Regions from separate parts of the Colwellia sp. MEBiC06753 genome, predicted to be linked through region 2. Evidence: predicted binding sites of a transcription regulator. Region 2 holds the regulator's gene; the other holds the start of a gene.
What was found. Region 2 encodes FNR, which switches genes on or off when oxygen is low (the NO sensors DNR and NnrR bind a similar motif). Its sites were predicted from a motif close to TTGATCTAGATCAA; they were not measured.
Positions count from the first base shown of each region.

Region 1: hemN (oxygen-independent coproporphyrinogen III oxidase) is a predicted target of FNR. The motif match lies at 4,304-4,317, and genes of this name have one in related genera.

Region 1 is NZ_JBQMTM010000024.1:21,796-38,571, reverse strand. Features, by position in the region: gene ACOB82_RS16045 (methyl-accepting chemotaxis protein) at 1-1,065, opposite strand, end outside; gene purU (formyltetrahydrofolate deformylase) at 1,312-2,172, shown strand; gene yihI (Der GTPase-activating protein YihI) at 3,200-3,757, shown strand; gene ACOB82_RS16030 (DUF2489 domain-containing protein) at 3,764-4,261, shown strand; gene hemN (oxygen-independent coproporphyrinogen III oxidase) at 4,383-5,762, shown strand; gene ACOB82_RS16020 (DUF1285 domain-containing protein) at 5,801-6,346, opposite strand; tRNA gene ACOB82_RS16015 (tRNA-His) at 6,482-6,557, shown strand; gene acnA (aconitate hydratase AcnA) at 6,809-9,565, opposite strand; gene ACOB82_RS16005 (hypothetical protein) at 9,549-9,722, opposite strand; gene hflC (protease modulator HflC) at 9,795-10,769, opposite strand; gene hflK (FtsH protease activity modulator HflK) at 10,766-11,842, opposite strand; gene ACOB82_RS15990 (hypothetical protein) at 12,275-13,198, shown strand; gene ACOB82_RS15985 (glutamate-5-semialdehyde dehydrogenase) at 13,228-14,481, opposite strand; gene proB (glutamate 5-kinase) at 14,468-15,595, opposite strand; gene ACOB82_RS15975 (acyltransferase) at 16,075-16,776, shown strand, end outside.
Region 2 is NZ_JBQMTM010000006.1:566-17,341, forward strand. Features, by position in the region: gene ACOB82_RS06350 (hypothetical protein) at 1-3,417, shown strand, start outside; gene ACOB82_RS06355 (hypothetical protein) at 3,430-5,400, shown strand; gene ACOB82_RS06360 (hypothetical protein) at 5,424-5,810, shown strand; gene ACOB82_RS06365 (NCS2 family permease) at 6,834-8,126, opposite strand; gene ttcA (tRNA 2-thiocytidine(32) synthetase TtcA) at 8,215-9,108, opposite strand; gene uspE (universal stress protein UspE) at 9,245-10,174, opposite strand; gene fnr (fumarate/nitrate reduction transcriptional regulator Fnr) at 10,352-11,071, opposite strand; gene ACOB82_RS06385 (sulfite exporter TauE/SafE family protein) at 11,121-11,792, opposite strand; gene ccoS (cbb3-type cytochrome oxidase assembly protein CcoS) at 11,789-12,067, opposite strand; gene ACOB82_RS06395 (heavy metal translocating P-type ATPase) at 12,064-14,457, opposite strand; gene ACOB82_RS06400 (FixH family protein) at 14,457-14,951, opposite strand; gene ccoP (cytochrome-c oxidase, cbb3-type subunit III) at 15,106-16,080, opposite strand; gene ACOB82_RS06410 (cbb3-type cytochrome oxidase subunit 3) at 16,073-16,252, opposite strand; gene ccoO (cytochrome-c oxidase, cbb3-type subunit II) at 16,257-16,776, opposite strand, start outside.

The DNA of each region.
Region 1 (16,776 bases), on a different contig from region 2:
TCTAACCTGATGAATTTGTTGGCTTAAGTTTTTAGAAACCGATAACACTTGCGTCATCGACTGATGAATAGTCTCTATAAAATCATTAAAGTGTTGCGATAATTGGCCAATTTCATCTTGGCTATTAACCGATAAACGCTTAGTTAAATCACCATCTCCTTGCGAAATATCTTTAATAGCATCAGTTAAATGATTAATAGGTTTAAGCAAATGTTGCAATAAGAAGTTCAACAACAACATAGTGACTATTACACTGAGCAAACCAAAAATAATCGCACTATTTCTCGATTCTGCTAATGGGGCATATGCCTTATCCTGATCTAACACGACGCCCAAATACCATTTAACGGAAGAAATTCCTTTAACAGGAATAAAAGAGACAATTTGATTATTAGCCTCTATATCGCGTAATTCAGTGGTAAATTTCGGCGTAAAACCTAGTAAATCACTGACATTTTTATCGATAAACTTAGGGTTCGGATGGCTTAAAATTTTGCCACTTTCAGTTACCAAATACGCATAACCTAAGCCTAAAAACTCGATGTCATTAATAATTTTGGCAATTTCATCCAGTAAAATATCACCGCCAGCAACGCCGATAAATTGATTACCTTTAACAATAGGCGCCACCGCAGAAATTAATAATTGATTAATCGTGACATCTATATAAGGTTCAGTAAAAGACGATTGACGATCTTGCTTAACTTGGGTGTACCAAGGTCGTTGGCGAGCATCAAAATCTGGTGGTAGCTGAATTGTTGGGTCATCTAAAATAAACTCCCCCGTACGTTCAACACCAACATAAGCATTTTTGAAGTCACCTGAAGCATCCGCTTGTTTGACAATGTGTGAAATCTGCTCTGAGCTAGTCGTAGCATCTATCGCCGAGGCAATCGCTTCGACAATCATTAATTTACCATTGAGCCAATTAGCAATATTACCGGATACTGACGAGGCAATTTCGCTAATGCCTTGCTGTAAATTAGTCTGCACTTCTGCCTTAACAGTACTATAGTTACGCACCGTTAACACGGTTAATGCCAAAACCAATAATACCGCAGACACAAGGCTAATCTTGTGTGCAAATTTTAGCTTTGAAAACATATACTTCCCAACTTTGTTGAACAAATAGCCATAGTGTTTATATCATGGTTAAACCACCATTGGCAAAGCAGCATTATTTAGCTGAACCACGGCTGTCACAAACAAGAAAATTTCACTTATAAGTTACAACGTTACCATATAACCTTTTAAGCTAGCTTTCTTGGGAATGTCTGTCACTATATTGAATATTTAGATCTTGGAATTCTTATGCAGCCACATAACCACTATGTTTTAACTTGGCAATGCCCAGACAACACCGGAGTTCTTGCTAAGATTGCGCAAAACTTATACGAGCATGGCGCATTTATTACCGAAACCGCACAATACAGCGATCCATATACTGATCGTTTTTTCTCGCGTATTGCCTTTGATGATCGCGCCTTAACAGTGCCCATAAAAGAATTCAAACAAGGTATTGAAGAACTCGCTAAACCACTGAAAATGGACTACTTACTTCGTAGCACAGATCTGCTGCCAAAAGTAGTGATTGCAGTATCAAAAGACGACCACTGTTTAGTCTCATTATTGACGAAACAGCGAGCAGGTGTTTTACCTATCGAAATTGCAGCGGTAGTATCTAACCATGAACACTGCCGGGCATTAACCGAATGGCATAATATTCCGTTTCATTATTTACCTGTAACCCCTGACAGCAAAGCAGCGCAAGAAGCCCAAATAATGGACATTTTTAAAAATTGTCATGCTGAACTACTGGTACTTGCTCGTTATATGCAAATTTTGTCAGACGACTTTTGTCAGCAACTGCGAGGCAAAGCAATAAATATTCACCATTCATTTTTACCGAGTTTTAAAGGCGCTCGACCATACCATCAAGCACATAAACGTGGAGTAAAAGTCATTGGCGCAACGGCACATTATGTAACGCCTGATTTAGATGAAGGGCCGATAATAGTGCAAGAAGTCAAACCGATTAATCACACTTATACCATAGAGCAAATGGTTCACACTGGGCATGATTTAGAGGCTACAGCCTTATCTCACGCGGTAAAAATGCATGCTGAGCAGCGCATTTGTTTAAATGGTGATAAAACAGTGATTTTATCTTAATCAATTTGTCATAAGTTTAAAGTAAGCTGAAGAACATTAGGGTCTGTTGATCTTTCATTTTAGTCTCTGCTATCGGCTAATTTTTAAGATGACAAGGCGAACAGAGTGTAATGTAGTTATTCTACATTAACGATTTTCAACGCAGTTATGTTGAAAATTAGCCATAGCCCTAAGGGTTATTCTGAAAAAGTGTCACTCTTTGTTGCTTAATATGCATTTAGAACAACTAAACTTTATATTAAGCGCCGCGATTGACCGCTTTTTCAAAAACAACAGAGTTATAAACTGAAAGGTCAACAGACCCTAGTTTAAAACGAAGTATTTCGTATAAAAATACTGCAAATTAACGTGGCTTATATGCCTTTTAATTTGTAAGACATTTGCCATAAATAATTTATTAATGTGATAAATATTCTGACACTAAAAATTTATTGCTTTTAAAATACATTAACTTAGCTTAATTTTTGTTCATGATGTAAAAAAATATGTCATATTCTACTTGCCGCTTAAACCCAGCAAGGTAGAGTATAGACAGCTACAGAGGTAGCCCATAAAAAAAGGACACTAGTTAACGCTAGCATTGCACGGAAAGCGAGTTGTTCATTTTACAAACACTTATTTATAAATTTTTTTTATAAACGTTGTTCATAAATGAACCCTGATTTTTGAAATATGGATGGTTTACTTGTTATCAGGAAGATAAATTACCTCGTCCAGGAGGGCTCGATAAGGATAGCCCAATAAAGTGTCAGGAAGACCGAGAAAAAGAAAAGCTCGTACGGAAGCATAAAATAATAACAGGACTTGTCAGAATTAACAGGGAATGTGCTAATTGGTTAGGAAACCTACTTAGATTCGGAATGCAAAGTTACTGACGTGAGTCAAAACGATATCTCCTAAAGCGACGCAATAGCGTCGCTTTTTTCTTGTCAAAAGCCTGACTACAACAATCAACACACTCTTGTTTTCCCTTACGCATTATTTTCGCGTAAAATAGCTGCAATATTTATCGTGACCCCTTCAACTCATGACACGTAAGAAAAAATCGAGAAAACCTGGTGTAGGATCTAGTGGCGCACTAAAAGTCGACAAAACTCAACTTTTTAGTAGCAAAGATAAAAAGCCAAAGAAGAAAACTGGTAACGCTGCGGGTAACCGCCAGCAAGAGGCAAAAGCTAACAAGACAAACTCCAATACTGGTAATGTTAACAAAGATCCTCGTATCGGCAGTAAGAAACCAATTGTTTTAGTGAAAGAGTCCGCTGCTCCTGAGAAGAAAAAAGCGAGTGCTGGTCGCAAACAATCGGGTATTGCTGGAATCCGCGTTATCGAACAAGCGCCAAGTATTGCTCAACAACTTGCAGCTATTGAAGCAGATGAAAGACTGCAACTTATCTTGTCCAAACAAGAGCAAGACGAAGCACTAACGGCGGAAGAAATCGACTATTACAACCAGTTAATGGACGAATATGAAACCCTTTCTGAGCAATTACCACCTGAAGACGAAACTGAAATATCTGAAGTGGAAGATGATGACGCGCTTTGGGATAAATTAGATAAAACCAATTTTTCAGATTACGAGTAATGATCCATGTTAACTGATAACTGGCTAACACTTGCTGGCTTAGGTGGTGTTATCATTTTTGCTTTAGCCATATATGCAGGCAAGTTATTAATGCAGCTTAAGCAACAGCAAGCAGCTCAAGCTAAGGCTGAAGCTGAAATTCTCGAAAAGCTGTCTGAGCATGATAACAAAGTATTAAGCAGCATGGTCATTATTGTCCGCGCCATGAAAGAGTCGCAATGTGAATTTGGTGAAGGTGCATGGCGACTATCGGTATTAATGGACTCGCTTAAGTTAACTAACCAGATGTCGAATGAATATCCCGCTATTTCAGAGTTGTACACCAGCATCAAACATCATGCTATTTTGGACGAGCGCAAGCAGTTGCCGAAACAGCAACGTATGAAGCAAGATGTTGAGCGTATGCAAGCTGAAGCGCGATTAACTGATCAAATTAATCAGGAACTTGAGTTACTGCACAAAGCTGTACTGGCAATGCAACAGCAGCTTAGCAGTCCCAACTAATTAAATTAATTAAGTTAACAGGTCGAGTTAACTAGCAACTATTTGCGCGAGATCAAAACGCGGCAAATTCAACAATCTACAATAGCGACTTGCCCCTATAGGGGATCTTTAGGGAGATAACATGCAAGTCGCCGAACTATTTAACCAAAAACTAATCGCGAAATATAATACCAGCGGACCAAGATACACCTCTTACCCTACCGCATTAGAATTTAATTCAGAGTTTGATAGACCCGCCTTTATCAACGCCATTGAAACCATTAACGCGACTAAAGACAAGCAGCTTTCGCTGTATGTCCATATTCCATTTTGTCACAGCCTTTGTTACTACTGTGGCTGTAATAAAATAGTGACCCGCCACCGTGACAAAGCTGATATCTATTTAGACTATCTAGCAAAAGAAATTAAACAACAAGCGCCGCTATTTAAAGAGTTTCAGGTAACGCAAATTCACTGGGGCGGCGGCACACCCAGTTTTCTGACAAAAACACAAATTACCAAATTAACCAACCTACTACAAAGCCAGTTTAATGTCGTTGAAAATGCCGAACTCAGTATTGAAGTTGACCCTAGAGAAATTGAGCTCGACTTAGCCGATCACTTAGCTGAACTTGGCTTTAACCGCATGAGCATTGGTGTTCAAGATATTGATCAACAGGTACAAAAAGCAATTAACCGTGAACAATCTACTGAATTTATTTGCCAATTAACCCATCGTGCGAAAGCGGTTGGTTTTAAGTCTGTAAATATTGATTTAATCTACGGCCTACCGCATCAAACCATAGAAACCTTTTCGCGAACATTAGCTAGCGTCAACACTATGGCTGTTGATCGCATTTCTTTGTTCAGCTACGCCCATTTGCCATCGCGCTTTGCCGCGCAACGTAAACTAAAAGATGAATGGTTGCCAAACGCCAAACAAAAGTTAGCGTTAATGCAGTTAGCGGTTGAAACTTTATGCGCACAAGGTTTTGAGTTTATTGGCATGGATCATTTTGCCAAGCCTCAAGATGAATTAGCCATTGCCCAGCGCGGCGGCACATTACATCGAAATTTCCAAGGCTATACCACCCAAGGTAACTGCCATTTACTAGGTTTAGGGGTTTCATCAATTAGTGCCATCGGCAATTGTTACAGCCAAAATCAGCGAGATTTAAAAGCTTACTATCAAGCCATTGATGAACAAGGATATGCCATAGACAAAGGCGTAACCTTAACTCAAGATGATGAAATTCGCGGTGAAGTGATTAAATCATTGATGTGTAATATGACGCTAGATAAACGCACCTTTGAACAGCAGTTTAACATTAACTTTGATCACTATTTTGCTGATGAACTGTTGTCGTTAAAGACCTTTATTCAAGATAACTTAGTGAACAATAACATAGACACTATCGAAGTGGCGGCGAAAGCTCGGCTGTTGATCAGAAATATCTGCATGACCTTTGATGCCTACATGAAACAACATCTTAATCAGCAACGTTTTTCTCGGGTAATTTAAACCCTTTGTCATTACTTAAAAGCCACTATTAATGGCCACTAATAGTGGCCAATCACAAATTCCTGGCCCTGACTTTCCAAGACAAGAGCGGTGCCTTGTTCACTTTCTTGCTGCTTAGCCTGCTCAACCCATTGATAATAAACATTACGATGTACTTTTGCTTCTAAGTTGCGACGTACGGTTAAATAAATATTCCCTTCTTTATCAACACGCAGCGGATGATCTTCCCCTAAAATAAATTCATCACCTAAGTTAGTGGCCACCATTAAATTAGCGTGAGGCTGATCATTTTGCCATTGCCAGCGGGTAATCAAAAATGGCGCGTCTTCCACCTGAATTTTTACTTTCTCAACCGGCGTCACTAAAAAGTATTCATCGGCTTCTTTTTTCAATACCGAAGCAAATAACTTCACTAACGATAAGCGCTTAAACGGCGTGCCCATATAAAACCAATCACCATTGGTCTTAATAATTAAATCAATTTCTCCACAATAATCAGGGTTCCAAAGCTCTACTGGTGGTAACTTTTTTTCCTCCCCTGAAATATGCTGATCAAGCTGGGCAAATAAATTATCGAGCGACATAAGGCCTCCAACCACATTATTTCCTTTTAATTCTACCTTGAATTAAAGAAATTACGAGAACTCGCTTGTCAAAGCAGCGCCAGTTGATATAGAATCCGCGCACTGATTGATTCAGCCCTGAATCAAGACTCTATGGTGGCATTAGCTCAGTTGGTAGAGCCCTGGATTGTGATTCCAGTTGTCGTGGGTTCAAGTCCCATATGCCACCCCACTTTTTTCCTTGTTCCAATACAATCCTAAACAAGCTATCAGACCAATAGAATTAAGCATTTCAGCTAATTTATTGTTTATTCACTTATTATTTTTTTGGCCTTTTATGCGTTAAATTTTTAATGCTCAAGCAAGTTCATAAATGGCTCCTGTGCATATTCGTTGCACAAGTATTGTTAATTACTGTCTATTAAAGTTAAGAAAAGTAAGAACTCAACGCATTGCCTGAGCATTAACAAAGTGTTTGTTTGTTCATAAATATTGGCTTGCCACGTAAGGCAAAACCCCTCCAGCAATAAAATAATCTAACTCCAGTGAACTATTAATACGTAAAACTACAGGCAAAGTTACTGCTCCTTTTGTTTCATCATATGCGGTAGAGTGTATCGTCACTAGTAACGTCTGGTTTGGCGCTAAACGGTGACTGCTATTATCATTGTCGAATATAACATCAACTAATTCATTGCCTTGTAAATGTAAACTTTCAACAGATGTACCTTTTGGTAATTGCAATGGCATGATCCCCATGCCAACTAAATTACTTCGATGAATACGTTCAAATGATTCTGCAATAACGGCTTGAACGCCAAGCAATTGACAACCTTTAGCTGCCCAATCTCGACTTGAACCAGTGCCATATTCTTTACCCGCGAAAATTACCAAGGGGATGTTACTCTTTGCGTAATACTCACTTGCTTCAAAAATTGAGACATGTGCTTTGTTGTGCAATTGTTTGTCATCAAAAATCCTCGTTATTCCCCCTTGTTCCGGCGCAATAATCTTATTATGTAGTCTGTTATTAGCAAACGTGCCTCGCACCATCACCTCATGATTACCGCGCCGAGCGCCATAACTATTAAATTGCTCTGGTGTCACACCTTTAGCGATAAGATATTTGCCAGCAGGGCTATACGGGCTAATTTGTCCCGCTGGGGAGATATGGTCTGTCGTAATGGAGTCGCCAAAAATTGCTAAAATGTTAGCTGATTTGATTTTGATTGGACCATGGACTTGATTGCAACTATTAAGCCCTTCATGACCTGTTTGCGCTAATAACTCGAGAAAAGGAGGTTGAATAATATAAGTCGAATTACTATTCCACGGATAGCAGTCCGTATTGCTTATTGGTAAATCTTCCCACGCATGATCGCCAGCTAACATATCTTGATATGACAATGCATAACTCTCTTTGGTTATCGCACGCATTGTCTCGTTGACTAAGTAATCATTTGGCCAAATATCGCGTAAAAATGTCGGTTGACCATTTTTATCTAGACCTAATGGCTCATTGTCGAGGTTTATTCGAGTATGGCCTCTTAAAGCAAATGCAATAACAAGCGGAGGCGACATCAGCCAGTTTAATCGAACTGAGGGGTGAATACGGCCTTCAAAATTACGGTTTCCAGATAAAACAGCACCTACATTTAGATTACCTTCGCTAATTTGCTGTTCTATATCAGGGTCTAGTGGCCCAGAGTTACCGATACAAGTTGTACAACCAAAGCCAATACAATTAAAACCTAATTTATCCAAATATTGTTGTAAACCAGTGCTATCAAGATAACGAGCAACAACTTGAGAACCCGGCGCTAACGATGTTTTTACATTAGGGTTAATCTTCAGCCCTCGTTCAACGGCTGCTTTTGCCAATAACCCTGCCTGTAACATTACTTTCGGGTTGGAGGTATTAGTACAGGAAGTAATCGCCGCGATGACAATATCTCCGCAGGTTAATGGCCTTAGTCTATAAGGTAAACTCTCTCTAGCTGAACAATGCCAATCAAGTTCGCTTACTTCTCTAGTCACTCGTTTAATGGTATTGAGTGGAAAACAATCTTGTGGTCGCTTTGGCCCTGCAACCGAAGGCTCTATTGTGTTAAGGTCTATGACAATATTTTCAGGGTATGTTGCATTAGCCTTAGAATCTTCACTCCATAATTTTTGCGCTAATGCATATGTGTGAACACGTTCAACTAAAGCCGATGAACGATTAGTAAGCTTTAAGTACTCAATAACTTCATTATCAATGTGAAATAGACCACAGGTCGCTCCATATTCAGGAGCCATATTGGCAACCGTTGCTCTGTCGGCGATACTTAATTCTAAAACACCGGAACCATAAAACTCAACGAATTTGCCAACGACACCATAGTTTCTCAATATTTGAGTGATAGTTAAGACTAAATCAGTTGCCGTGGTACCGACTTGCATTTTTCCTAGCAATTTAACGCCTACTATTTGAGGAGTATTTATACTCAATGGTTGGCCTAACATTGCGGCTTCGGCCTCAATACCTCCGACTCCCCAACCAAGCACCCCCAAGCCATTTATCATCGTCGTATGACTATCAGTACCGACCAATGTGTCTGGAATTAATACATTAACTTCATCCCTAACTACTTGTGCTAAATATTCGAGATTGACCTGATGGCAAATGCCACGCCCTGGTGGGATAATAGTTAAATTACTGAATGAGGCTTGTGCCCATTTTAAGAATTGGTAACGCTCATGATTTCTTTCCATCTCACGTTGTTGATTATGTGTTAATGCATTGGGGCGTCCAGCCAGATCTGCAATAAGTGAATGATCTATTACTAAATCAACGGGGCATACGGGATTTATAATAGTAGCATCACCGTCTTTATCTGCGATTGCATCTCGCATTGCTGCCAGATCAACTAATGCAGGCACGCCTGTATAGTCTTGCATTAATACACGACTGGGGAAAAATGGAAATTCAAAGTCAGCTGGAGATGTTGACGCAACTATATTTTTGATTGTTTTGACAACATTTTGATAATTAAAAGTGTCATTAGCTGTGCAGTTTCTAAGGAAGTTTTCCAAAAATATCTTGGTAATAAATGGTAGATCATCCAAATTGAACTGAAAATCTTCAGCAAGCTTGTTTAGTGACCAGTAGTAATTAATCTTACCTTTATTGTGTTTGTTATTGTCAATTAAACGCGTTAAGTACCTTTCTTGCCATGCGGCTTTATTTATTGGAATCACTGGATTGCTCCCTAGGAACATCTTGATCTAACGCTTCGGTATTTAATGCATCTTTAAAATTATTAAAATGTGAATGTTTATAACAATAAATTGTCATTTGCTTGCATAAAATACCGTACTTTTTCATCAATACGTTTTGAGCCGTCACTGTCATCATTATGTTCACTCCATTAACGTTTAAAAAGAACGGCGCGTAAAAAGAAGCGAACCGTATAACAATTAGGCTTAGCTATTTTTTGCCCGAATGGCTAATGCCATTGATAAATTTTAATAAATCACTATCTGTTGACATAACCAGCGTTGTATTATCAGCAATAATGTCAGGATAAGCTCGCATGGTTCTCGTAAATTGATAAAGCTGCATAGCTTCTGGGCTTTGGCTATAGGATTTTGCGTAGATATTCGCGGCTTGTGCATCTGCTAAGCCTCTGATGCTTTCAACCGCTTTATAAGCCTCAGATTGAATTTTATTTAAGTCTCTAACACGGTTACCACGTATTCTTGCAGCTTCACCGTTACCTTCCGATAAAAATCGTTCGGCAATTTGGCGACGCTCACTGATCATACGGTCGTAAATTTTAGGGCGTACGCTTTCATTGTAGTTAATGCGCTTAAAGCGAATATCAAGCAATTCAATACCAAATACTTTGACTTTCTCCGCAGCGGCAGTAAATATCTCTTCTTCAACCCATTTTCGACCTTTCTTAATAGGCACTAAATTACCCATTTTTAAATCTCTTTCTGCTTTGGTTAGCATGGCATCGCGAAGTGGCTTGCGGTCATTCGTGGTACGAATTATTTCTATGAGTTCATGTTTTGCCACAGCATTGCGCGTTTCACTGCCTAATATATCATCGAGCCGAGATTGCGCACTACGCTCATCTCGCAACCTTAAGAAATATTGCAGAGGGTCAGTAATTCGCCAACGGGCAAAAAGGTCTACTGAAATATATAACTTATCTTTAGTTGGCATATCGGAGGGGGCACCATCCCATTCTAATATACGCTTATCAATGGCGTTTACAGATTGAATGAAAGGCATTTTTGCGTTTAAGCCAGCCGTCATTACTGGCTCGCCAATCGGTTTACCAAACTGTGTAATGATCACTTGTTCCACTTCATCTACGGTATAAAGCGATTGCTGTACTGTAATAACTAAACACGCTAGTACGATCAGGAAAATAGTAATCTTTTTGGAGATCATTGTTTCTCTCCTATTTTTAACATTTTATTTGATTGTTCAAGGTTAAGCAGTGGCAATATACTGCTTGTTGATTTGTCGATAATGATTTTAGAGTGCACTTGAGGTAGCACTTGCTGCATGGTTTCAATGTAAATACGACGAAGTGTGACTTCCGGTGCTTTAACATATTGAACCAGTAGAGCATCAAATCTCGCTATATCCCCCTCAGCTTCATTAATACGTTTTAATCGATAGCCATCCGCCTCACGAATTCGCTGATCTTTCTCACCCAGTGCTAAAGGAATAATTTTGTTGTAGTCTCGCCTCGCTTCATTGATCAGTTTTTCCTTTTCTTGCTGTGCTTGATTCACCTCATTAAAAGACTCTTGTACAGGTTTAGGTGGGTTAATATTCTTTAACTGCACTTGATCAATACTAATACCCATAGTGTATTTGGTTGAAAGGGTTTGCATTTTTACTAATGCTTGTGACTCTATTTCTTGACGACCAATCGTAATCACTTCATCAACAGTTCGATCTCCAACTACTTCACGCATGACTGACTCAGAGACATACCTAAGTGTTTCACTGGGCTCTCTAACTTCAAATAGAAATTTAACGGGATCTAAAATTCGATATTGTACGACCCACTCAACTAAGGCGGCATTAAGGTCGCCTGTCACCATTTGAGTTTCACGTTGTTCGTCATGATTTAAGCTATTTTGAAAAGGATCTTGTGCACCAGACGTTTTAAAGCCAAATTCTTGCTTTAATTGTCGCTTAACGGGAACAGTGGTTGCTGATTCAATACCAAAGGGAAGTTTAAAATGCAGCCCCGGAGGCACCTCTCTAGCATACTTGCCAAACCGTTTAACAATAGCGACAGAATCACTTGGAATCGTATAGACCGACGTCCAAGCAGTGAAACTCAAAAGAATTAAAAGCAGTAGCCATAAGAATTTAAGAAAACTTCCCCCAGGTAAAAATCCTTGGAGCTTAGGCAGACCAGTATTAAAAAGTTTATCTAAATCGGGTGGAGCAGGCGATTTATCGCCCCATGGACCTCGAGGAGGAGGTGTGACGTTAGTAGGCATAATAATGCCCTCTGAATAAATGACCTTAATTAATCACTTATGCTTATATATGAGGTCGAAAAATGAACAATCAAGAGTGAGGGCGGAAAATGATCGAACTTAAATTTTAAATAAGTGAAATGAAGAATTTTTCAACTTAATAATCAACAGCATACATTTAAAAAGAGAAAATGAAATATTTCTAATTTAGATATATAGTTGCAGTTGAAATGCACCGTGCTGATAGGCGCATTGATATTGTTCAGCTTATCGTTAAGCACATCAACAAAAACATGATGTTATAGAAAGTTTCAAAGCTGACTTACTCTACTTTTAGTACTTGTAACAAATCGGTTACCATTGGGTTAACGTATTATCAATTTATAATTCGACGCTTGATAAAACAAAATAAATAGCGTAAAAAAAACCACAGATGAATGGTGTCGAGATAAGATGATTGTCAAATTAAAGCCCTTGCTTATTAGCTTTTTGTTCACCACGCTAATAACTTTTTCTCATCATGCTTTCGCTTACGACAATAGCGAAAATTGTAATCAAAACCTTCAACAGTGTATTACTGATTTGAAGCTGCAAATTGATCAAACGCCAAAAGCAACTCATCTGTGGTTTAATCAAAAGCTAAATTTGCTCGACATGTTATTTATTGTGCAGCGCTATCATGAAATTATTGCCGAAGTAAACGAGCTACTGGCATTACCTAATAAGCCGCTGCGCGTTGAGCTCAACAGTTATATGTATAAAGTAAAGCTGCATCAAATAGATGGTGATATCAATGTCGACGACTATACATTGCGTGTTGATAATGCCTTCAAAGAGCTAGCAAAAAGCGGGAATCCGCAAGCCATTATTGATTATGCAACATTTCAACTATATACCGGCGATTTCGACAAAGGTTTGAAACTATTGTTGGCATTGGAAGCCAAGTTTGTTGATCATCAAAATAGCTTTATCAAAAAGAAAATTTATACCATTCTTGGCTACTTATCTCATCGCTTAGAAAATCATGAGGCTACACTAAAATACATGGAATTGGCCCTTAGCAACGCCAATAATGATAATGGTCGCTACTACCAACTATTAGCGCTATACAATGTTGCCCGCGCGCAACACTTTTTAGGAAACGATGAACAAGCCATTCCACAGCTAAATGCCGTGATTGCTGCTGCACAACAATTACAAGAGGTTTCTTTTGAGAGCCTTGCTTATTTGAGACTGGCAGAAATTTATACCGATAGTAATAACCTAAATAGTGCCAAGTCGGCATTAGATAATGTCCAAACTCAGCACTTGTTAAAAGAAAATATCAACTTATATCACAAGTTACAGTGTAAGCTTAGTGCAGCCCAATCTTGCTAAGTTAGGCGATTACACTATTCAGCGCTCAACTAGTCACGTATTTGGCCATCGCCAATAACGACAAATTTTTCCGTAGTTAGCGCCTCTAACCCCATAGGACCATAGGCATGCAACTTACTCGTTGATATGCCTATCTCCGAGCCTAGCCCCAGTTGATTGCCATCTGAAAAACGCGATGAGGCATTTGCCATCACTACTGACGAATTTATTTGACGAATAAATTGCTGGCAGCGTGATGTATCTTGGCTAACAATCACTTCGGTATGATCTGAGCTATATTGATTGATATGATCAATTGCTTGCTGATAATCAGCAACTACCTTAATCGCAATTTCTTGCGCTAAGTATTCTGCTAAATAATCATCATTGGTTGCCGCCAAGGCATCAGCAAAATAACCAATACTTTGCCCACAGGCGTGTACTTTAACGTTAAACGTCTGCAAACGTTGTGCGGCTTTGGGCAAAAATTTTGCGGCAATCGTTTGGTGCACCAATAAAGTTTCAATTGAATTACACGCACTTGGCCGCTGAGTTTTGCCATTAATTAAAATATTTAATGCTTTATCAATATCTGCAAATTCGTCGATATATAAATGACATACGCCCTTAAAGTGCTGAATCACTGGTATTTGGCTATGTTCCGTAACATAGCGAATTAAGCCTTCACCACCGCGTGGGATCACTAAATCAATATCTTCGCGTAAGGTTAATAGTTGTTCAATCACTGAACGGCTGGTATCTGGAATAACAGAGACCATAGCAGGGTTAAGTTGATGCTGTGCTAACACTTGATGTAAGCAGCTGGCCAGCGCTAAATTACTGTGAATAGCTTCCGAGCCACCCCGCAATACTACCGCATTGCCCGATTTAATACACAGGGCAGCTGCTTCTGCCGTCACATTAGGTCGTGATTCATAAATCATTGAAATCACACCAAGCGGAATACGCATTTTGCCGACCTGAATACCATTTGGTCGCAGTTGCATATGCGCAATATTACCGACAGGATCCGGTAAGTTAACAATTTCTAAGATGGCATTAGCAATATCTTTGATACGCTCTGGCGTGAGTGTTAATCGATCAAGCATCGCATCTGAAAGGCCTTTGTCGCGGCCACTGTCTAAATCTTGCTGGTTAGCTTGTTGAATTTGTTCACTAGCGCCAACAATTGCAGCCGCCATATCAGCTAACAGGGTGTTTTTTTCTGTAGTGCTTAGTTGCGCTACTTGGCGGCTGGCTAGCTTTGCCTGCTGCGCCATGGTCGCAATATTAAATTGAGTCATTATCTACTTCTTCTTTCACTAGAGTCACCATATCATCACGATGAACAATCACCCGACTTGGGCAGTAACCCAACGCTTGACTAATTTGATTACTATTGATTCCTTTAATTTTTACCAAATCTCGATGGCTATATTGAGTAATACCTTTAGCAATCACCTGTGTTGAATTTTTCGACACTAAATCTATAGTGTCACCGGCGGAAAATTCGCCAGTAATCTCACAAATACCCGACGGTAACAAAGAAGCACCATTTTTCATTACCGCTCTCGTAGCGCCATCATCAAGCAATACTTGCCCAGCACTTTTTAAGGTGTGCTTAAGCCAATGCTTTTTCGCTTTGATATGCGTTTGCTGGGCAATAAATCGCGTTCCTGGGTTTTCACCTTTAAGTAAGCGTTCAAAAGCCTCTGCTTTTTTACCATTAACAATAAAGGTATCAATACCATTTTCTACGGCTTTTTCCGCCGCCTGTATTTTGGTTTGCATACCGCCAGTTGCAATGACATTTGAGGTGCCACCTGCCATTTGATAAACCTCAGGTGTTATTTTGTCGACTACCGTCAACATTTCAGCATCAGGGTTATCATTGGGGTTTTCACGATACAAACCATCAACATCACTTAAAATCAGTAAGCTATCTGCTTCACTCACTAACGCTACAAGTGCCGCTAAGTTGTCATTGTCACCAACCTTCAACTCTTCGGTAGCGACTGTATCATTTTCGTTAACAATTGGAATAATGTCGTTTTCCAATAAAATTCTTAGCGTATTCTTGATGTTAATGTAACGCTGACGATCTTTTAAATCACCATGGGTAATTAATAGCTGGCTACATGGCACGTCAAAGAATCGCTGCCAGTTTGCCATCATTTTCATTTGTCCAACTGACGCCATTGCCTGCTTGGTTGGAATAGAGGGATTGGGTGAACCGTGTTGTATAAGTGCGCGTCCAGCAGCCACGCTGCCAGATGATACTAGAATAACCTCTTTACCCGCTTGTCGACATTCAGTAACAAAGCGCGCGATAGCAAGTAAATAGTGCCCGCTACAGCCTTGTTTGTCAGGTGCTACTAAAGCACTGCCAACTTTAATCACAACACGCTGAAAGTTCATTGCTCCTCCTAATTAAACTCCTTGATAGCAATACGCCATTCACCAAGTAATAGCAACAAACTTTTGCTGAATTTATCGACAAAAATGATATTTTTAATAGGTTTATCGCATATACCGCAAACTTTCGTCATTTTATTGCGCTAGGTTAAGCATTTAAGTGCTACGAAACTTAAGGTAAGTTAAAAGGTGTTGTTTTTGTAACCTAACGACAACTAAAGACATAGCCCTTTGAAAATAAGCAGGTTTATCATTTTTAAACGGAACGTGAAAAGATAATATCGGCTAAATAGAGCAAAACTCAGTGTTTAACGAAAACAACGGCTCTAATCCAATTTTCGACCTGAGCCATAACTTGCTAAACCAAGATAACCTCTGAAAATTATTCAACAAATTGTCAAAAATGCAATTTTCAAATTATCCGATAAAAGCATACAATTACTTAGCACCTATTAATTAATAACCAAAATATCAAAGTTACTATGTTAAGTTTTCTACCTGGCCCGCTTAAAGGAATTTTGTCATTCCTTTTCTATACCGTTAACACCTTATTCTGGCTTATTCCTATTATTATCAGTTCGCTGCTTAAAGCACTAGTACCGGCCAAAGGCTGGCAGAAAGTATTCAGTTATATTCTCGATCAAATGGCAAGCAACTGGGTGGCAGTAAACTCTTGGATCCAAAATTTACTAACGCCAATCAAGTATCACGTTAGCGGCCTTGAGAACGTCACTAAAAAAGACTGGTACTTAGTTGTCAGTAACCATCAAAGCTGGGTAGATATTCTGGTATTGCAACGCATATTGCATGGCAAAATTCCATTCCTTAAGTTTTTCCTCAAAAAAGAACTAATTTATGTGCCATTTTTAGGGATTGCTTGGTGGGCGTTAGACTTTCCTTTTATGAAGCGATACAGCCAGAGCTACCTTAAAAAAAATCCGCACTTAATTGGCAAAGATTTAGAAACAACCCGCGTTGCTTGTGAGAAGTTTAAACATAAGCCGGTAAGTGTAATGAACTTTATTGAAGGTACGCGATTTACCCAAGCCAAACATAGCAAGCAAAAATCACCGTTTAGTTACTTATTGCGCCCGAAAGCTGGCGGCATCGCCTTAGTACTTGATGCAATGGGACAGCATTTAAATAAAATTGTTAATGTTACTATTTTTTACCCCAAAGGAATT
Region 2 (16,776 bases):
TACAACACCCTATCATTAATCATTAAAGCCGTACTTGATGACATCGATAACGAGCTCACTCAAGGGGAAGACTATCAACCTAGAACAATCTACTACATTACTAACTCGGTTGATAATGTTTCAGAAGCCTATAAAGATTTAATAAAGCGCGTTAATAGCTCGACTCTATTTGACGACACTCAAAAGGCTATCCTTATAGATAGCTTCCTATATGCACCTTCTAACTCACATTCTTTGCTAGAGTTACTTAAAGATGACAGTAACGTATTAGAAAAGATATTGAAGCTGTTCGACGTAGAAAAAAATGCCACTCTAATGAATAGCATAGATCAATTGAAAAGTGAGCAAACAGTACTTAAGGTAAAGCTATCACCTATTCAAAAGAAGACACTTACAGCCCGTATTAATGACTTTGCAAGTGAATGCTACTCGAGTTTGATAAGGCATATTCAAAAGGTTCAACTGGGTGATACTCCTGTCTCCTTGTCAGACGGTAACATCAAACTACTTAGTAAGTTGATACCCGGTATCAAAATAGAAACGAATCAAGCTCGCGTTGTATTCATGACAACTAAGAAGTTTCTATTTGGTTTACAGCAATCTAAAGGTAAATTCCATCCTGTAAGGCACTTAAGTGGAGCTATGCTATTCATAGACGAAGTAGATAGGCAACATCAAGAAATTCTAGATCACTTAGTATCTTCAAATGACACCGACTTGCTATCGACGTTAAGAACCATTCATTCTAACCTTAAAGAGCAAAAGTTGTGTACCAAGTCTCAGTATGAGGGTATCGAGGAGATGTTCGAAGAGTACCTGGATAAGGTAAAGAGCTTCTTCACAAAGTGGTCTCTTCAGTACTCATTTGACATTGATGCAAGTGCGATTGAAGACGATAAACAAGTATTACTCTTTAGTGACAAGCTTACGACTCACAACACAAGTGTAAAGGGCAAGTTAGGGTTGAGTTTAAACGATGAGAACCAACAGCATGAAATTGCTCTAAGAGGCCGCTTTAAAGACCGGGAAGAGCACGACTTTCCAAAGTTCCTTGGTGGGCTTGAAAGGTTAGTAAACAGAACCTTTCACTCACTAGTTGAAAAAGCAGAAGAGCGATATCGGGAGAATATGGTAGGAGTTCTTTCTGAGGTCGAGCTAAGACAGCTAACATCATCTCAAGCTATTGCGAGTATTTTAGATCAACTAAATTTACATGGATTACGCCACCAGCTAAATCAGCAATTAAATTATTTAGTTGGTCGTCAAATAGGGGCACGTCGAAGCGCTGCAAATTATCATACGCGAGGAATACGCATGATAGAAATAGATCGTTTACCAGAAGCCCAAGACTCTGTCATATTTAAACACCAAGGCTTTAATGTATCACCTACTGGGATGCTAGCATCATGGGTTGAGTCTGGTTGCTGTATCTTGGGAATTAGCGCGACAGCGGAGTGCGACTCAGTCATCCATAATTTTGATAATAGATACCTAAAGAACAGTCTGAATAACAGGTTCATACAACTATCACCGTCTCAACGCAGCTCAATTCATGATTATTACGATATGGAGCGAGACTACAGTGGAAAAGGGGTTTCCGTCGTTCCAAGTGGAGTAGAGCAAAATTATGCCTTTATCCGAGACCTAATCGGAGAATGGAATCCCAGTGCTAAAAATAGAGAGTTGCTTTATCGGAAGCTATTTCAATGCGAAGAGAGGGAAGTAGAGTTCTGCTTAAGTTGGCTTAGCAAGCTTTGTTTGGCTATTCAAAGATTTGCAGAGTGTGATGGAAACCGTTACATGCTTGGCATGTTAAATCGTAATATAAAGCCGAGTATTCATCCTTTTCTTACGTGGTACGGAGAGAAGCTCGAAAAGACGTTACCTATTTCAATAAAGATAGTAAGCGGCATCAATGCTTCTTTCCTTAAACAAGGCTTATTTGAAAAGGAAGTAATCGAACATCTAGAAACTTGTTCAGACAAGGTGGTTGCACTAACTTCTTATCAAACAATGTCTTCTGGGAAGAACCCCGACTATAAATTTAATCCTAAATTAGAAGGCAGTAAGTTAATTCATGTTGGTCATCGTAACAGTGATCGAACTGATATTGATTTCATGTACCTCGAAGAACCAACCCATTTAATATCTGTCGAAGGTAAACCTGAAACTCGCACAAGTGATCGATTGCTACTTTTAAGTTACGGTATGGCACTTCAAGAGTCGGGTGTACTCACATTAAATCAAGCGAGCGCCTGGGCACACAATGTAGTAACTCACGACAGCCCCCACAATTTATGCCGAGAGCTAAAGAATAAATTCTATAAAAAAGACTCTGATGATTGCCTAAATGCAATCTATAGGATCATTGAGCAAGCTGTAGGTAGAGCCGCTCGTACAGAGATGAAAAGGCAAAATATTTATATAATTGCCGATAATAGGCTACTGCAGCTTCTTGCCAACGATGAACGAGATACGGCTCTATTCTCTCACGAATATCGCAGTATCGTGAGCTACGCTAAAGAAACCTTTAGTTGGGCAACCCCACCGGTCGACAGGGCTTCAAGGCGTCGACAAAACCTTGCACTGTTGCACTCAGATCGTTCGCTAGGCGCAATCAACCGAATGTTAAGCCTCATTAATTCAGAACCAAGCATCGAAAACATTAAAGCTTGGCAAGACCTTCGTTACCTTGCATTAAAAGAGCCTGCAGCTGTTAACGCCCCAACATATCTTGAATATTACGTTCAATCAAATGATCCAAGTGGCTATAACTACACACCACCAACTGAAGAATGGAAAACCAACGAGTATCGATTTTTTGAGCAATCTATTGCGCCTATAAAACGTGTAAGTGAGGCAAGCTCAATGCTTCCAATTTTTATGCGTAACGATACCGTTAAGGGATATTTTGAACATCATGGTTATTCAACGCAATGGCCTAAAAATGCACAATTCATGCTATCACCACCAATGTTCATAAACATCTATTTAGGAGCGATTGGAGAGGAAGTCGGTAAAGCTATCTTACAAGACCAAGGATTTACATTTGAACAACTCCCAATTGAACACTTTGAAGTACTCGACGAAATTATCGCTCTTGGAGAGCATAAAGCATTAATTGATTATAAACATTGGGATCTTACTTCTTGGCGATCATTATCAAATGAAGAGCGTAAAAAGGTCATGAATAAATTTAGTGATAAATTATCAGCCCTTCACTTAAACAAGCTAGTTATCTGCAACATGTTAAGACAAGGTGATGAACCAATCACATATTTTGATTCTAACTTTAATCCAATGTCGAGCTATATGGACTCATCCATCATAGTCATTCCTAACTTGGTCAATGATCATGACGGAAGCATTGATTGTGAAGCTATCGAAGCCCTGTCGCGCTGGATAGGTACTAAATAAGGAATAGAATAAGTGTCAGAACACGTTTTAGTTAATCGTATTGATGTTGAGTTTAATGGCTCTGCAATAGACTCCGATTTTGATTTTTACAATGTTAAGTGTGACCTAAAGGGCAAAAGCAATTACGGAAAAGTAATCAACAAGATATACAAGTACGTAAAACCACTATCTATGTGCCGTATAAAAGATGGCTATACTGTAATGCTTAATAAAGGAGTCAAGCACTCTTTAAATGATCATCACTACTCAGTCATCCCTCAACACCCCGATAATATACCAGTTAGCACTAAAGCTAAATTACTGATAGGTGCTTTACCTGTAATACAGTCGGAGTCCCGAAACTATAGTGAAGGTGTGGGGCTATATTACCTTGCTGATATCGAGACAATTCGTAATGTCGATGTATTGAGAACATATGAAATTAAAATCGAATGGGAGCAACAGAAGCATTTAGTACTCGGTATCAGCTCAGCAACGTTTACGCCCGTTAGCTACCACACTAATAGTGAGGGTGAGCTTTATAACGACTGTAGGCATTTACCTAGATTCAACTTCGACCACTGGACTCAAGAGCTTACTCGCTCAGGTCAAGGAGAGTATATTCGAAAGAAGCACCGTGATAAGAACATGGTAAGCGAAATGGTATCGTTGGATACAAAAAATCCTAGCAAGTTTATGCGATCAAAGATGGGTGTACTTGCTACTTTTATGGAAGACGTTAAACGACACCTATCTTCTTATCTAAGTTTTCGATTTGAAACTATTTCACCTGAGTATCGTGTAAAGTTTAAAGATAGAGACGTGAAGTTTGCCTACACTGCAATAAACCAGCTACTTTCCAAACACACGATTAATGTCATAAATCTAACAGAATGCGATATATCTGAGCTTCTGAAGAAGCTAGAGGATGAAAAGTTTACTTTTACACAGTCTACTACTATTGCTGCTGGCGCTTTAAATCTCGCTATACATCACGACAATGAGTATTGCGAATCCAAGCAGATAGAAGACCCTTATAATTCGTTGCATGCAGATAAAAATACCGTTATTCAGTCAGCATATCCAGAAACCCTTATAAGAAAGGGCAAGCTGTCGCAATCAGAGTATGAAGCTTGTAAGAAAGAGCTATATGTAAAGCTCGAAGCAGCATCTAAAGAGCTTAAATTCATAGCCCCACCTGGTAATTGGCTGTTTGTTGTTTGTAATGGGAATGAAAGAATGGAGCGGCAATACGATACGTTGAGAGTATCTGATAGGAAACTATACTTCTCACAGCTTGACGAGGATAGCGCTCAAACACAATTCCTTTTAGACTTTCCAAGGCAGTTAGTCAATGGAGAGCATGCAGTTGTCGATCTAGACTCGGGCGAACCATATATTTTTGAAGATACAAAGTATGTTGCTCTGCCTCAATATCAAGAGCTAGCCAGTGTTATGAATGAACTAACTACAGGATATTCAAACGGTATAAAACGAGACTGGATTGAAGAGTTTCTCCTTCTACTTGATAAAGAAGAAGTTCATCTAGCGAACCCTGAACTAGTCAAAAGCCGATTGACAATATTACTTTCTAAGCACCCTAGTTTATTGACGTTCTACAAAGAAGACATATTCAATGATAAAGAGAATAAGATAACGTACAAAGGAAGCTTCCAAACCTTCTTCGATTGGATACTAACTGAGAAAGGGCTTCGCTTAGCCGCATCACTGAAAGGACAAGATAAAGGCTTGATCGAGTCCTCCCTAGGTCTATTCTACAATGCTCAAGAGCAACTCTACTTTATAGGCGATAAAGACAACGTAAAAAGCATACCTAGATTCTGTCGAATTAGACGCATTCTTACAGATGCTACTGAAGTACCAACTGAGCTACTTCAGATGATGGAGGTATTTCATATTCGTCATAAACAGGCAACTGTGTACCCATTTCCTTTTAAACATTTAAGGGAGATGTCGAAAGGTTCCACAACTTCTAATTCCTAAACTATTACTAGCTTGAGAGGAGTTTGAAACAGGAGCGTTTTTACGGAAATTTATTCTCGAATGATTTAAAGTTCGCAGAAATAATAAATTATTTTCATTACCTAAATGAAGATACAAATTACATAACGATGCATAAAACTAAAGGTTCTGGCATAGACAATGTAATCGTGGTGCTGGATGAATATTCTTGGTCTCAAAGCTATGATTTTAAATCTTTTTACTCTGACTGCTCCTCGGAAAACAAAAAATCAAATACTCAGAAGCTGGTTTATGTTGCATGTTCTAGAGCAAAGAAAAACCTGAGATGTATTCGGATAGTTAATGATGCTGAAGAAGAAAAGGAGCTTTTAAAATTCTTCTCAGGCTTTCCTGTTACAAAATTTGATTACTCTCTTGCCGTAAGTGCTTAGTTTGTCGGTGAAAATTTAATTTTGATATTGCAAATGGTTGATTAAAGATGAGCATATGTACGGTTGAAGAGTGCGGCTTACAGGGTGAATATTATGGAAAATGCGCCTGCATTGCTCTAAAGGTGATTATCAATCGGACAAGCATAGTGGGTTACTAGTGTTATGTGTTTATTTATCAAATGTTTGTATCTTTTTATCTACTTCCTCCGTCACATGATACTTAAATGATGTAGTACAGATTGTGGTACAAGATGTTTTGAAATATTTATATTTCATTAAAATACATGGTGTTATATTGTTTTGTTGAGTCCCGCCATCACCAATAGATTGATAAAGGGCTGTAATAATACAGCCTTTTTTTATTGCCTGCATTTTATTAAAAGCGTCCTCTTTCCGCATCCTAATACAGTAATCAAAATCCCTATATTTAAGATAATAGAAAATACTCTTAGCTACTATTTATAATGTCAGGCATTGCAGCGCCATAACGGTTAATTCAGTCGCGTTAATCAGGAAGCTAATGTGTAGGTGTGTATAAAAGCTTTTGTCTGCTTTACATCCATATGAGAGGCTATTACTTAAGGCTTTATGAAAGTTACTATGTAAAAAGGAGAACGTTTTTCGGCAGTGTTAGGGGCGGTAGATAGTGTTCTCTATTTTGGTGTTAGCTAACATGCTTAGAATCAAAAGTTAAAAATCAGAACTCTATTTGAATGTTTAAGTTCTGATTGTGCAGTTGGCTATATCAGCATAAATGCTGTGGCGAGAATGAGCGCAAATATATTTTAAATTAAGAGTTATGTCGGTGTTATGAATTAAGCGTTAGGCCGTCGGCGTAATCAAGAAAATCTAGATTGAATGAGGTAACTTAATTAAAAGCTAGGGTAACTCTATTTTAAAGGGCTTGTGGTGACTTTTTCTGAACTTTATGACTTGTCTTTGGTTTGGCTTGAAAAACAAAAGTCACCTACTATGAGGTGACTTTATGCTGTTTACTTAGGTGATAGATTAGTCAGTTGGTGATTAGTCAAAGTAAACGAATTTAATCACAAATAAGGCTGCCAGAATTAATACGCTAGGCGATAATTCTTTAAACTTACCTGAGAAAATTCTTACGGCTGCATAACTAATAAAGCCAAAAGCAATACCGTCAGCGATTGAAAAGGTCAATGGCATAGTAATACAAATTAATGTTGCTGGTACCGCGTCGAGCAAGTCATCCCATTCAATATGAGCAAGGCTTGATAGCATTAGCACAGCAACAAAGAATAGAGGCCCAGCGGTGGCGTAAGCTGGCACCATTCCGGCTAATGGCGAGAATAGCAAGGCTAGTAAAAATAGTACGCCTACCACTACGGCAGTTAAGCCGGTTCTACCACCTGCGCTTACACCTGCTGCGCTTTCAACGTAACTGGTCGTGGTTGATGTACCCAACATACTACCGGCAATTGTCGCCGTTGAATCAGCTAATAGCGCTTTATCTAAACGTGGCAAATTGCCATCTTTGTCTAATAAGTTTCCTTTTTGCGCGACAGCAATCAATGTTCCTGAAGTATCAAACAAGTCGACGAATAAGAATGCAAAAATAACGCTGATCATGCCAATTTCTGTGGCACCAGCTAAGTCTAATTGCATAAATGTAGGGGTGATATCTGGCGGTGTAGAAATTAAACCGTGATATTCGATATCACCGATTAAGATGCCGATGCCAGTAATAATTAAAATGGCATACATTACCGCACCGTTATAGCCTCTGATCACCATAGCGACAATTAAGAATAAACCAAGTGCAGCCATAATTGGTGGTAAGGTAGTAATATCACCTAGGTCAACGAAAGTGGCTGGGTTGTCAACTACAATACCAGCGCTTTTTAGCGCAATAAACGCAAGGAACAAGCCGATACCAGCTGCAATACCTGAACGTAGTGCTTGAGGAATGCTATTAATTAGCCATTCACGGATACGCATTAAACTTAAAATAACAAATACAATACCGGATATACACACGCCGCCTAATGCTACTTGCCAGCTATAGCCCATTTCTAATACAACGGTATAGGTGAAAAATGCGTTTAGGCCCATACCTGGGGCCAGTGCAATTGGGTAGTTAGCGATAAAGCCCATCACGAAACAACCAATGGCAGCGGCTAAACACGTGGCAACAAATACAGCTCCTGCATCCATACCTGTATCTGACAACATGGTTGGATTAACAAAGATGATGTAAGCCATAGTTAAGAATGTGGTTACACCGGCCATGATTTCTTGTCGAACATTGGTGTGATGCTCTTCAAGCTTAAAGAGTTTTTCAATCATAATATATGGTTTCTATTATTGTTGGTTGCCTGTTAATACAGGCTAAACTAAGTGTGAATTTGTCTGTAAATTAAAAAACAAGCGTTAACTATACGTTGGAAACGTCAATGATTAAAGAATCATCAATATTGGTTGACGAAATAGTCTCTTTACTATAGTCATAAGCTTTACGTGACTCACTTCGGTCAATCGGTAAGTTAATAAAGTCAAATAACTCAGTATCTGCTAATTGGCTTGGGCTGACATTCTTGATGGCATTAAAAATGTTTTCAATACGGCCAGGTGCTGAATGCTCCCATGAATTGAGCATGGCTTTGATGTTTTGACGCTGGAGGTTTTCTTGTGAACCACATAAATTACAAGGGATAATTGGAAACTCTTTTAGTTCTGCCAATTCAATTAAGTCTTTCTCGCGGCAATAACTCAGTGGGCGAATGACCGTATTGCGGTTGTCGTCTGCACGTAGCTTTGGCGGCATTGCTTTTAATTTAGCACCGAAAAAAATATTTAAAAATAACGTTTCTACGATATCGTCCATATGGTGACCTAAGGCTATTTTAGTGGCACCAATTTCTTCAGCGAATGAATATAAGGTGCCACGTCTTAACCTTGAACATAAACCACAAGTGGTTTTACCTTCTGGCACCTTTTGTTTAACAACCGAGTATGTATCTTTGTCGATAATGTAGTAGGGAATATCAAGTGATTCAAAATACTCAGGCAAAATATGGGCAGGAAAGCCTGGTTGCTTTTGATCTAAGTTAACGGCAATAACTTGAAAATTAATGGGAGCGGCTTTTTGTAAGCTCAATAAAATATCAAGCATAGCAAATGAGTCTTTGCCGCCACTAATAGCAGCCATAATAACATCGCCTTCTTCAATCATATTGTAATCGGCAATTGCCTTACCTACTTTACTACGAAGACGTTTTTGCAGTTTATTCGCTTCATAAACCGCTTTTCTGTTATCTATTTCAGCCATACCCAGAGAACTACATTAATAAATGGGCGCGTATTATAAAAGGAAAGGGCAAATTTAGTAAGCAAAAAATAACCAGCGCTGTCAATTTAAGCGCTGGTTACATTAGTTATTCTGATGAGGGGAAATAACCTTAAGGTTAATCTTGTAGTGGAGATTTATATCCGGCTGGTTTTAATGCTAAAACATCACAATTTAATTTGTCTATTACATGTTCGGCAGTATTGCCAATTAGTGCTGCTGACAAACCTGTGCGGCCGATCGTGCCCAGAATGACAAGTTCTGCGTCTAGTTCTTGCGATAACGCTTCAATGGTATCTTCCGGTAAGCCTTCTTTAACATGTGTGTTTGCGACATCAATACCAAATGCATTTGCATGTTTTTCCATGGCTTGTTTATGATGCAATAACATAGTGTCGTTATATTGGCTGGCATCAAACTCTGGTATTTCAATTGCAATATTAACTGGCGTGCCAGGGTAGGAGTTAACTAAGTGAACATTAGCGTTCATCAGGCCTGCAAGGTGCTTGGCCTCTTCGGTTATGATGTTATTCAGTGATTGGTGTTCTTGCTCGTCACTACCAACATTAACCGCCGCTAAAATATTGCCATTGTCTGGCCAAGAATGCTCTTTTACTAACAGTAACGGGCAAGGGCATTTACGTAATAAATGCCAATCGGTTGGCGTAAAAATAACTGATTTTAATTTATCGTGCTCATGGGTGCCTTTAATGACAATATCAAATTGATGCTTAAGCACTTGATCTATAACCGCTTCAAATGGGCGGTTATGCCAGACTACATCAATGGTAATATTGTTTTGTTGGGCGTTAAGCGACTTGATCTGCTCTTCAATCCACACCTTGCGATCATTGATCACTGTTTGTCGCATCGCATCACGTTCATCACTTGATAACATCGTGGTCATTTCATAGGAGAAATCAAAAATGCTTAGAAATGCCGTTATGCTTGCACCAGTTTTGCTGCCTAGTTCAATTGCTCGGCTCAGTGCTTTTTGATCTTCTGTTGTTGGATCAATTACAACAAGTATTTTTTGATACGTTTCCATTTATGCCTCGTTTGCCACATTGTTGATTTAAATAGTTTGCCCGCTATTGGCAATTAATTATTTGTTTTAAATCAAAAAATGCATTCGTTACATTATGACTAAAGCGCTATATTATGACTAAAGCATAGTATGGAAATATGATGATTTAAAGTGGAGGTTGACACCTTACTTTTATTTTTACTTCAATAAGGCGACTTCATTTAACTTATCAATATCATTTAAGGTAATCAGTTTACCATCGACATTGATTAACCCTTCTTTATGAAAACGATTTAATAAGCGGCTTATGGTTTCTACGGTTAAACCAATATAGTTACCAATATCACCTCGGGTCATGGTTAATCGAAATTCTTTTGGCGATAGGCCACGCGCTTTATAACGAGTGCTCAGAGTTGCTAAAAAGGTGGCTAGTCGCTGCTCGGCATTTTTGCGATTAAGTAACGATAACATTTCTTGATCAGTTCTGATCTCATTACTCATTAAACGTAATACCTGACGCTTTAACGCAGGCATACTGTTAGAAAGTTCATCTAAGGTATTGTAAGGAATTTCACAAACCATCGCGGTTTCTAGTGCTTGCGCAAAACTTTGGTGCTCGCTACTCGCTAGCGCGTCGAAGCCGAGTAAATCGCCCGCTAAATGAAAACCGGTAATTTGTTCTTCACCACTTGAGTCAATGGTGAATGTTTTGAATGTGCCTGAACGTATGGCAAATAATGAATGCAATGCTTCACCATCTTGGAATATTTTTTCACCCTTTCTGATTGGGCGTTTACGATCAATGATATTGTCTAAGGTATCTAGTTCTTTTTCATTAAGTGAAAAGGGCAAGCATAACTCGCTGATACTACAGTTTTGACAATGGATATGACTTTTATGAGCACATGATTCAGACATTTACAGGTTTAACTCATCAATTGAATTGGTTTAGCCAAAGGCCATGATATTAAAACATTGCTTGGTAGGCAACCAAGACCCCGTAAAAACCATAAGCAATTAGTATAATAGCCATAGTTTTTCGAAATAAATTGGACTGTAAGAGCCCCTTTATTGAAAAAATGCCGAATGATAATGACAGTAGCGCCGGCAATGTTCCTAAGCCAAAGGCTGCCATAATTAAGGCGCCATTTTCCATGCTGCCGCTGGCCATTGACCAAGTGAGTGTTGAATAAACCAGGCCACAGGGTAACCAGCCCCATATAATACCTAATGCCAGTGCTTTGGCATTTGAGTCAACCGGCAGTACTTTACTGGCCAGTGGTGAAATAAATTGCCAAATAAATTTTCCAGCTTGTTCTATTTTGGTTAATAACATTAACCATTGACCAAGATAGAGCCCAAGTAAAATTAAAAAAATGGCAGAAATTAGCCGTAATGCATGCAGAGGAAAGCCAATACTTTTGGCTGCTAAAGAACCGGTAAAGCCGACAATTGCGCCAATAATGCTGTAAGACGCAATGCGTCCTAGGTTATAGGCAAGGGTAAATTGCCATTTTTGCTTGTGGTTTTGCTGAGGAATTGCCGAAAGCAACATACCTGAAACGCCACCACACATCATTAGGCAATGTCCTGATCCTAGTAAACCAATAACAAATGCGGAAAGTAAATCTAAGGTCATTTGTTGGTTGAATCACCGTTGATTGTTGTTTTTTCTGATTGTTGTGCGGTGTTTTCTACAACTTCAATGTGGCTTTTTTGAGCGTCAATTGGCTTCTCTTGTGCACCAGCATGCTTGTCTGAGGCCTGTTGTTTGCTTTCATCGTCAAATAAAATACTTAACCCTTCTTTTTCTAAATCGTTAAACTGCTCGGTTTTAACCGCCCAAAAAAACAGGTAAATCCCGACAATGGTTAAAATAATCGCAATAGGAATAAGTACGTAAATAACACTCATGATTTTAAAAGTCGCAGCGAGTTGGTAATCACTAAAATCGAGCTTGCAGACATCCCGATAACCGCAAGGTAAGGGGTGATAAATCCACAAACAGCCAATGGCAACACAATAGCATTATAGCCAATTGCCCAACAGTAATTTTGGTAAATAATACGTCGGGTTTTAATACTGGTGTTACGCAGTGTTGTGATAGAAGACAGCTTATTATTTAATAAAATGGCATCTGCGCCACTTTTCGCGACATCTGTACCACCGCCCATAGCGATAGAAACATGAGCGGCACTGAATACTGGCGTGTCATTAACACCATCACCTACCATAGCAACGGTTTTTGTTGCTTGCAGCTTTTGCACAATATCCATTTTTTCATGGGCTGAAAGGCCTGCATGTACTTCGTCTAATGGCAGTTGTTTGCTTACTTTTTCACAACCTGTTTGGCTATCGCCAGATAGCATGATTGTTTTAATGTTGGCTTGATGTAAATGTTCAATAACCGAATTAGCCTCATCTCTTGGCTTATCGGATAAATAAATTGCGGCAATTAATTGCTCATTCTTACAAACCGCAATTTGTGCATCAATGCAAGTGTTTGCGTGTTCATGATCATCTGTGTTTACCAACCAACTTACTTTACCAACGGTAAAGTTATTACCATCAATGTCGCCAGAAACGCCAAGGCCAGGATGCACAGTGACATAACCGGCATTAATTGAATAATCTCTGTCTGCGTTAAATGCTTTGGCAAGCGGGTGTTGTGAATGCGTCTCTAAAGCGGCAACTAATGCTAATAGTTGTTGATCGGTGTAGCCTTGTTCAAAATGAATAATACGATCAACTTGAAACTGGCCTTGGGTTAAAGTGCCAGTTTTATCAAAGGCGAAAATATCAACCTCGGGAATAGTCTCTAAAACATGGCCTGATTTAATCATAATGCCATTGCGGTTAAGTTTGGTGGTAGCACAGGTAAGCGCTGTTGGCGTTGCCAATGAAAGCGCGCAAGGGCAAGTGGCAACCAGCACAGACAAGGTGATCCAAAACGCTTTTTCCGGCAAGTGTTGTTGCCAGTAAAGGGCGGTGGCGATGGCGGTTAATAAAATTATCGCAACAAAATATTGAGCGATTTTATCAGATAACTGGGCAATTTTAGGTTTGTGCGACTGAGCACTTTCACTTAAGCGAATAAGCTGACTTAAAAATGTTTCGCTACCAGGTTGCTGTACTCGGGCAATTAAGTTGCCGTCGCCATTAATCGTTCCTGCAAATATTTCATCTCCAATAGTTTTGGCAACCGCTCTTTGCTCACCTGAGAGCATAGCCTCATTAAAGTGGCTACTTCCGTGTTCTATAACACAGTCAGCAGGGGCTGTTTCGCCAGGCTTTATAATAATTTGATCGCTGCGCTGTAAAGATTTTGCCGTAACAAATTGTTCTATGCCATCAACCAATTTTGTTGCTGTCATTGGCATTAACTTTAACAGGTTGGCTGATACTTGCGCGGCGCGTGATCGTGCGCGAAACTCTAAAAACTTACCTATAAGTAATAAGAAGGTAAACATAGAGACTGACTCAAAGTAGACCTCACCCTGTTGGGTTACCGTTGCCCAGGCGCTGGCAAAAAATGCCAGTAAAATCGCAATAGATACGGGAACATCCATACTTAGGCGCTTGGCTTTAATGGCGTTTATTGCGCCGACATAAAATGGGAATGCGCCATAGAAAATAATTGGGATAGTTAGTATTAAGCTAACATGACGCAGATAGACTAAATTATGCTCAGCCATATCGGAAAACGCGCCAAAATATAAGCCAATGGCAATCATCATAACTTGCATCATTAAAATGCCGGAGACGCCAAGTCGTTTAATAAAGGTTTTACTTTGTGCTAGGTTTGCTGTCTCACTGTCGCTGGCTTTAAACGGTAGGGCGTGATAACCCAGTTGTTCAATATTTTCGATAATTTGGCTCAGTTTGATAACATCATTTTGCCATTTGATGTTGGCCCGTTGGCTGGTGGCGTTAACCGAAATGTTGGCAATGCCTTCAATTTTTTCCAATTTCATTTCAATTAGCCAAGCGCATGCCGCGCAGCTAATGCCATCAACGGTTAAAATGGTTTCTCTATACTCGCCAGCTTGGTGGGTAAATTCATGTTGTAAGTTGTCATCATCAAGCAATTGGTTTCGTTGTAATTGCTCAGGAACCAGTTGTGTGCCTTTAGGAGCATTTTCTGTGCGAAATTTATAGTAGTCGGTTAGCTTGTTATTAACGATAGTTTCGGCAACTGCCTGACAACCCACACAGCACATTGCTCGATTTTTATTATCAATAACAACATTAAGGGCGATGCCTTTAGGGATAGGCTCGCCACAATGAAAACAAGGTTCTGACATTACTGGGCTTCAGCTGGGTTCGGAATTAACTCAATAAAGTTGGCTTGAGGTAGAGCAATGGTTGCTTGTATCTTCCATGTATTCTCAAACGAAGATAGCGTTACGCGCCACTTTCCTGCTTTTGATTGCTCAAATTGATGGCGAAAATAACCGCTGCCATCGGGTGTTAATGCCAAATTAAAGTCTTTTTCTTTTTGGGTAGGGTGGTAAAAGCTGACATTTAAAATAGGAAATTGTTTTTCTATTCCAGTAGGCTTTATTACCAGTTCGTTATCAACGAGCTTTAAACCAAACTTCATGCCTAATTTTTGCGCTTCTTTTACTTTAGATACTTCCAAATTAATGGCTTTACCTTTTTTATAGTAATCACCTACAACTAAATCATCCGGGTCGGTATTGGCAATAATAACGGTTGAAATACCTGCAACAACGGCAGAAAAAGGTAAGAAAAATACTAACCAAGCCCAAGGCTCTTTGTACCAAGGTGTTTTCATTGAATAAATCTGATAAAAAATTATGGTCGTTATTGTAGCCTTTTATTTTAGCTGCTCCAATAATAAAAGGTTAAAATCTACGATCTATATCAATAAAAAACGCCTTATTAAATACTTAATAAGGCGTTTTAAAATAATAACTTAGATTAAGTTTTTAGTTGTTTGATAAACTAAATACGTAAGCACTAATTAAGTGAACTTTATCTTCACCTAGAATGTCTTTCCAGGCTGGCATTACACCGGCACGACCATTGCGAATTGATTCTTCAACTGCTTTTTGTGAGCCACCGTATAACCAAATGTTGTCGTTCAGGCGAGGAGCACCAAGGGCAATCCCCATTGCTGCGCTACCTTGACCTTCAGCACCGTGACAAGCAGCACACATTGCGAACTTAGGCGCTGCTTTTGCTGCTAAGTCAGCGTCATGTTCGCGGCCACTTAAGCTAAGCACATAAGCTGCCATTTCTTTAACGCCTGCTTCGCCGCCTAATGCACCTTTCCAAGCCATCATACCTTGTGCCTTACGGCCATTCATAATGCTTTCTTTGATCATTGCTGGCTCGCCACCGTACAACCAATCGTTATCCGCTAGGTTAGGGAAACCAGTTGTACCACGGGCGTCTGAACCATGACATTGTGCACAGTTTTGTAGGAATAAACGTTGGCCTACTTTAAGTGCCGCTTCATCGGTAGCTAAGTCTTCAATACTACGGGCAGCATAGGCTTCAAAGATTGGGCCGTATTTATCGTCAGCTAATTTAACTTCACGATCGTACTGGTTAAGTACGCCTGAGCTTTCCTTCAAGTTTGCCTCAGTACGTGCAGCTGATTCTTCGATAGTTAGTACGCCTTGGTTAGAGCTTTGCCAGCCAAGTAAACCCGCCCAGTTACCTAAACCTGGATAAAGCAATAGGTAACCAAAACCCCAGATAATGGTTAATAGGAAGAAAGTACTCCACCATTTAGGCAGCGGATTATTTAATTCTTCAATACCATCAAATTCATGTCCCATTGATTCGCCTTCAGGGACACCAGCGAAGTTCTTTAAACACATGCGTAATAACAGGTAACAACCTATCAAAGTACCCAGTGAAAGAACCGTAATCCAAATACTCCAGAAGCTAGACATTATTATTAGTCTCCTGTTTGTTTACCTCTTTATTGTCGTCTTCCTCGAAAATAGAGTTTGCTGCTTCATCGAATGCAGTCTTTCTCTTTTTACTGTAGGACCAAACCACAATAATGATAAAAAGTGCCAAAATTAGGAGGGCGATTAACCCTCTAAGTGTTCCATAGTCCATATCGTTACTTCAACGCGTGGCCAAGAGATTGTAAGTAAGCAATTAGCGCTTCCATCTCAGTTTTACCATTAACGTCTGAACGCGCTTTAGCGATTTCATCAGCAGAGTAAAGTGGGATAGGGTTGCCTTGCTCATCTTTATGTCCGCGATTACGAGTCAATAGGTTAAACGTTTCTAGCTTTTTAGCCGTTAATTTACCGTCTAACGTATTTTCTTCTAACCATCTAAAAGATGGCATATTTGACTCAGGTACCACTGAACGAGGGTCGATTAAATGGGCACGGTGCCAGTCATCACTGTAACGACCGCCAACGCGAGCTAAATCTGGACCAGTACGTTTTGAGCCCCATAAGAATGGATGTTCCCAAACACTTTCACCTGCCACAGAATAGTGACCATAACGTTCAGTTTCAGCACGGAATGGACGGATCATTTGGCTATGACAGGTATTACAACCTTCACGGATGTAGATATCACGTCCTTCCATTTCTAACGCTGTATATGGACGTAAATTAGTGACTGGT